3 regions of the Cytobacillus sp. FSL K6-0265 genome follow, and region 2 is predicted to be linked to each of the others. Evidence: riboswitches for the same ligand, from Rfam matches in the RefSeq annotation. Region 2 holds a riboswitch; each other region holds the start of a gene.
The links. A riboswitch is a leader RNA that binds a small molecule or an ion and turns the genes downstream of it on or off. The one in region 2 is predicted to bind S-adenosylmethionine.
Positions count from the first base shown of each region.

Region 1: another riboswitch for S-adenosylmethionine. It lies ahead of MHH73_RS07620 (LLM class flavin-dependent oxidoreductase); the one in region 2 lies ahead of metK (methionine adenosyltransferase).
Region 3: another riboswitch for S-adenosylmethionine. It lies ahead of MHH73_RS05500 (2,3-diketo-5-methylthiopentyl-1-phosphate enolase); the one in region 2 lies ahead of metK (methionine adenosyltransferase).

Region 1 is NZ_JBBOPE010000001.1:1,470,483-1,472,690, forward strand. It holds gene MHH73_RS07615 (fatty acid--CoA ligase family protein) at 1-939, shown strand, start outside; SAM riboswitch class I at 1,001-1,112, shown strand; gene MHH73_RS07620 (LLM class flavin-dependent oxidoreductase) at 1,272-2,208, shown strand, end outside.
Region 2 is NZ_JBBOPE010000001.1:3,450,477-3,452,684, forward strand. It holds gene metK (methionine adenosyltransferase) at 209-1,408, opposite strand; SAM riboswitch class I at 1,710-1,835, opposite strand.
Region 3 is NZ_JBBOPE010000001.1:1,062,276-1,064,483, forward strand. It holds gene MHH73_RS05500 (2,3-diketo-5-methylthiopentyl-1-phosphate enolase) at 1-1,094, opposite strand, end outside; SAM riboswitch class I at 1,194-1,297, opposite strand; SAM riboswitch class I at 1,499-1,652, shown strand; gene mtnK (S-methyl-5-thioribose kinase) at 1,799-2,208, shown strand, end outside.

The DNA of each region.
Region 1 (2,208 bases), 2.0 Mb from region 2:
ATTAATGAACGTGACACAGTAATTACAACATTGCCTATGTTTCACGTGTTTTGCTTAACGGTTGCTTTGAATGCCCCACTTATAAGTGGAGCAACGATCTTAATAGACCCTAAATTTAGTCCAAAAGAAATTTTCCGTTTAGTGGAAAAATACAAGCCAACTGTGTTTGCCGGCGTTCCTACAATGTATAATTTTCTTTATCAATATCCTGAAGGCAATCCTGAAGTCTTCCAATCTATGAGATTATGTATTTCTGGAGGTGCTTCACTTCCTGTTGCGTTGTTAGAAAATTTCGAGAAGAAATTCAATGTGGTTATTTCTGAAGGCTATGGCTTATCAGAAGCTTCTCCAGTCACATGCTTTAATCCACTAGATCGTCCACGAAAACCGGGGTCGATTGGCACATCTATTATTCATGTTGAAAATAAAGTAGTTAATGAATTAGGTGAAGAAGTTGCTGTAGGTGAAGTAGGGGAGCTTGTTGTGAAAGGGCCAAATGTTATGAAAGGATATTACAAAATGCCTGAAGAAACAGCTGCTTGCTTAAAGGAAGGTTGGTTATATACAGGTGACCTTGCTAAAAAGGACGAAGAAGGGTACTTCTACATTGTTGACCGTAAGAAAGATATGATCATTGTTGGCGGCTATAATGTGTATCCAAGAGAAGTAGAAGAGGTTTTTTATGACCACCCTGACATTGTAGAAGCGGCTGTATTAGGTGTACCTGATCAAAATACTGGAGAAAAAGTTTTAGCCTATATTGTACCTAAAAATGCAGATTTGACGGAGGCAGATTTATTGGCTTATTGTAAAGAAAAATTAGCCAAATACAAAATTCCTTCTTCTATAGAATTTTTAGAAGAATTGCCGAAGAATACAACTGGAAAGATACTGCGTCGTGCCCTAAAGAAAAAGGTCTTGGAAAATCAAGAAGTATAAGCAAAAAAATATGTTGACAAAAGATTCTAAATATTTTAGAGTTACTATATCAATTAAATAACCACTATCTAGAGAGGTGGAGGGACTGGCCCTACGAAGCCTCGGCAACAGACTTAGCATTGAAGTACTGTGCCAATTCCAGCAAGCTAGCATGTTAGCTTGAAAGATAGGAAGAGAATGAAATATTTATGAGCGTACGTTACCTCTTCCTTTTTGGGAAGAGGTTTTTTTATGGCTGATTGGACGACCAAAAGCGATAAACATTCTTAGCACAATTGATAAATACATTATTATGCTTCTTTTGTAGAAGCGTTATAGGAGGTAATGGCAGTATGAGCCATAAACAAATAATATTGAATGCATTTGAAATGACGAGTGCAATGCACAATTCTCATGGGCTATGGAAGCATAAAGATTCCAAAAGACATCGTGCCTATAAAGATATTCATTATTGGATGGAATTAGCCAAAACTCTCGAGAAGGGGAAATTCGATGCTGTCTTCTTTGCTGATGTATTAGGTGTTTATGATACGTATAAAGAGAGTAAAGAACCTTCAATTAATGATGGATTACAGTTTCCTGTTAATGATGGAGCGTTTGTTATTCCCGCCATGGCAGCAGTGACAGAGCATCTGTCATTTGCATTAACGGTGAGTACAACATATGAGCCACCTTTTGGGCAGGCAAGAAGGTTTTCTACATTAGATCATTTGACAAAAGGAAGAGTGGCATGGAACATTGTTACTTCTTACCTTCCTAATGCGGCAAGAAACTTTGGTTTCAAAGATATGATTAAACATGATAAGCGGTATGAAATTGCTGATGAATATATGGATGTCGTTTATAAACTGTGGGAATCAAGCTGGGAAGATGGAGCGGTGATCGAAGATACAGAAAAAGGGGTATTAATCGACCGTAAGAAAATCCATGAAATTCACCATAAGGGAGAATATTTTGATGTCGAAGGACCGCATTTATCAGAGCCGTCACAACAAAGAACACCTGTTTTATATCAAGCAGGTACGTCTCCTAAAGGGCGTGCTTTTGCAGCAAAGCATGCGGAATGTGTATTTGTAGGTGGACCCACTCCTGAAAGAGTAAGACATTATACAGAGGACATTCGAAAACAAGCGGCTGAATATGGCAGAAATCCGGAAGATATTAAAATATTTACTTTTCTAACAGTCATTGTAGGTAAAACAACTGAAGAAGCGGAAGAAAAATTTGCTGAATACAACCGATTATGGAGTGCGGATGCAGCGAAAGCAC
Region 2 (2,208 bases):
ATCGTTTCGATTTCCCTTTATGTCGATTATTGGGGATCTGTAATATCTAAAAAAACGAATTTTGTTCTATTACTTTAATCAAATTCTTTTTGATGTACGAGCAAATCGTTTTGGACGTATTAATTTTATGATAGCCCCTTTTTTTCCAAAAAAAAAAGACTGTAGAAAACTCATTAAAGGCGTTTTCTACAGCCATAACTTTTCTAATTTATTTTAAAGCTTCCTTGCGCAAGTCTTCTGCTTTATCTGTGCGCTCCCAAGGTAAATCGATATCTGTACGGCCGAAATGTCCATAAGCAGCTGTCTGCTTGTAGATTGGACGACGTAAATCAAGCATTTTAATAATACCAGCAGGACGGAGGTCAAAATTGTTTCTAACAACTTCAACTAAAACATCCTCAGATACTGCTCCAGTTCCAAATGTATCAATACTGATGGATACAGGCTGAGCAACACCGATTGCATAGGCTAATTGAACTTCCGCTTTATCAGCTAGTTCTGCAGCAACAATATTCTTTGCTACATATCGAGCCGCGTAAGCAGCTGAACGGTCAACTTTCGTTGCATCCTTACCAGAGAATGCACCACCACCGTGACGAGCATAACCGCCGTAAGTGTCAACAATAATTTTTCTACCAGTTAAGCCAGCATCTCCTTGAGGTCCACCAATAACGAAGCGTCCTGTTGGATTAATAAAGTATTTTGTGTTTTCATCAATTAATTCAGTAGGAACAACCGGATTGATTACATGCTCTTTTAAATTGCGTTGGATTTGTTCTAAACTGATTTCTGGATGATGCTGTGTAGAGATAACAATTGTATCAATACGTACAGGTTGGTTGTTTTCATCATATTCTACAGTTACTTGCGTTTTACCATCTGGGCGAAGATAAGGTAAGATTTCCTCTTTTCTTACTTCAGCTAAACGGCGAGAAAGTTTATGCGCTAATGAAATAGGTAATGGCATAAGCTCTTTTGTTTCATTACATGCAAAACCAAACATTAAACCTTGGTCTCCAGCACCAATGGCTTCAATTTCAGCATCAGTCATCTGTCCTTCACGCGCTTCTAATGCTTGGTCTACACCCATAGCAATATCTGCTGACTGCTCATCAATAGAAGTTAATACTGCACATGTTTCAGAATCAAAGCCATATTTTGCACGTGTATAACCAATTTCCTTAATGGTTTCACGAACGATTTTTGGAATATCTACATATGTGGATGTAGTGATTTCACCTGCAACCAATACAAGACCTGTAGTAACAGACGTTTCCGCAGCAACCCTCGCATTCGGGTCCTTTGATAAAATAGCATCTAGTATTGCATCAGAAATTTGGTCACTGATCTTATCCGGATGACCTTCAGTAACTGATTCAGAAGTAAACAATCTACGTTTTGTTGACATCTGACTTCCTCCTTATTTATCGAATCAATAAGACTTTATATTAGCCTTTAATTTTGATACGGAACTCATTCCCTTATTTGAATCTTCATTATTTATGGGCCAATGTTTATCTCATACCCTTAATAACCTATGCGTTAACTTGGAATATTGAGAATAAAATGGTTGGATCTTTTCCCCATGCATAAATAGTACATTCCAAAAGCCGCTCCTCGTATTCGCCAACATCATGTTAAAAAGCATGAAAAAAAACCTCTTCTCTGATTTAGTGAAAAGGTTGAAGTAAAATGATTCGCGCCTTTCACTCTTATCGTTCAAGGATAGTGAGTAATAAATCCTTGCATCAGGTTAGCACCTTTGCTCATAAAAATGTAGTTGGCAGGTTGCTGGGTTTCATAGGGCCTGTCCCTCCACCAGCTCGGGATAAGAGAGTATCCGTTCAAGGATTCATCATAACTTACACAAGGAATATAGTCAATTGTTTTTCCTCAACTATTCAATGTAAAAATTGTCATATGCTTACTCGATACGCTGAGTTTTGATAGCGAACAAAGGGATGTTTAGATGATACCGTTATTTTTCCTTAATATATATAAAAATTACATTAAATTTGCTGATTATCCTTTTTAAATTTGCAAAAGCTATTTATAATGAATACTGCCTGTATTTGTGACAATTTCATTAATTATATAAAAATGATTTATATAGTATAGACTGAATGAATAAATGTGTTATACTATTTTTGAAGAAATAATCACAAATAGCGACTGAGATGCATATCTCTTAAATAATATTATATAAAG
Region 3 (2,208 bases), 2.4 Mb from region 2:
GCTCCTTCAGGATGACCATGAACTCCTCCGCCCGCATTAATAATGCAATCATTGCCAAAGTCTTGATAAAGCAATGGAACTAAACCTGGATGAATGCCTGCTGAAGGTACCGGGAATGCCTGATTCAAGCCATTTTCTTCGGTTAACTGTCTAGCGATGGCTAAAGTTTTTTCTTTTTCCATGGCAACAGAACCATATGGAGAAGGAAATAAAGAAAAATCTGCACCTGCTAGGCGAGTAAGTTTACCGAGTAATAAGTCAGGAGCGACACCATAGAAGTTTGAAGAAATATAGGCTCCACTATAAGCAGGATGTGCCATGATAGGTAACTGCACTTCACTGTTTTCAGCTAATGATTGGAGCATATCTAGTCCGTAAGTGTGGACATTGAATAATAATGCATCCGCCCCTAATTCGGTCGCCTTTTTTGCTTTATCTAGTAAATCAATTGTTCTCCCAGATAAATTGACTGCATATTGTGTTCTTTTTCCAGTCTTTTCATAGACTTCATCTAGTATTTCTTTACCTGCGATAATTCTATCTTCTAAAGAGATGTTGACATCAAAAAGAATTTCATCATCTTTTACAATATCAACGCCTCCCATGGCCTGGTCTCTTAACTGTTCTCTTAAAAAGTGAATATCCCTGCCGATGATGCCTTTAAATATACTCATAAGTAATGGGCGATCTTGTATATTTAGTTTCGATCTTATATTTTTTATACCGAATTTTGGTCCTGAAAAACGGGAAAGATCTTTCTTATCAAATTCCAGGTTTAATAATTTTACTTCACCATCTAGAGATAATTTACCAAAAACGGTTGTTAGGATAGCTGGAATATCAAATGTGAAATTATATGTAGGATAGGCGATACTCATTTCGCACCTTACTTCACCGAAACGATTGGGATGTTCATCGTTATAAAATTCTTGTAGTGCAGTGACTCTGCCTTTATGTTTTAGTAATTGTTTTTGCTCAAGTAATGGTAACGCTGTCCAAGATCCTATCGTTAAGCCTAAAGCGATATCCTCTGCTTTCTTCTCTAATGAACCGGGTCTTGCGTATACTTGATAAGTTGCAATGACATCTCCCATATGAGAACCCTCCCTGATGATTTCGAATGGATATTGACAATAAAAAACCCTCTTCTTAATTAATAAGAAGAGGGTTAGTTCGCAGTTGATAGAACCTTCTCCTTATCTGTCAGCATGATTGCTGCAAGAATTAGCACCGTGTTCATTTAGAATCGGTTGCCGGGCTTCATCGGGCTCGTCCCTCCGCCTGCTCTTGATAAGAAAATTTATGTTTATCGTTTTAAATTTTTGCACAATTGTATTATGTCACCAGGTGTTTTATCTGTCAACAGAGAATTTTTTACGTAATATGACAAAATTCTTTTATGCTTAAAAAGATGAAAAATTTTAAAAAAAGATTGACACTTTTTTATAATCGGTGCTAGTATGTGCTCAAGATATTTCAAAAAAATGAATCTTTTATACTCTTATCAAGAGCAGGTGGAGGGAAATATGGCCCGATGAAACCCAGCAACCGACCGTAATATCGTTGTGAAACGAGGCGCAGCTAGAGATGTCTGCGCCCAATGTAAGGCACGGTGCTAATTCCATTCAGAATTTATTCTGGAAAGATGAGAGGCAAAATCGTAATGACGAATGCCTCTTTCTGTACTGGAAAGGGGCATTTTTGTTTCTGTAGTGACAAAGCAGGTCCGACTACATCTCTTTATGTAGTCACCCCTGTTTTGTGCAGCAGAGTACTAATGAAATAAGGGGGAAGAGAGATGGCTGTTTTAGAGAATATAGGGTATCGCGCTTTAACAGAGGAATCTGCATGTGAATACGTAAAGAGTTTAAATCTGTTCTTACCGGATGAAAAAATGACGGTGGAAGAGATTGGTGATGGTAATTTGAATTATGTTTTCCGTATTGCTTCTAATCGTAAAAGTGTAATTATTAAGCAAGCACTCCCCTATGCAAAAGTAGTGGGAGAAAGCTGGCCGCTAACACTTAAACGAGCAAAACTGGAGGCAGAAGTGCTTAAGAAGCATGGTGAAGCAGTTCCTCACCTTGTCCCAGCAGTACTAGCAACAGATGAAGAACTTGCATTAACTGTAATGGAGGACCTTTCGCATTTGACAATTGTAAGAGAGGGATTGATTCAAGGGAATCATTATCCGAAGTTATCAGCTGA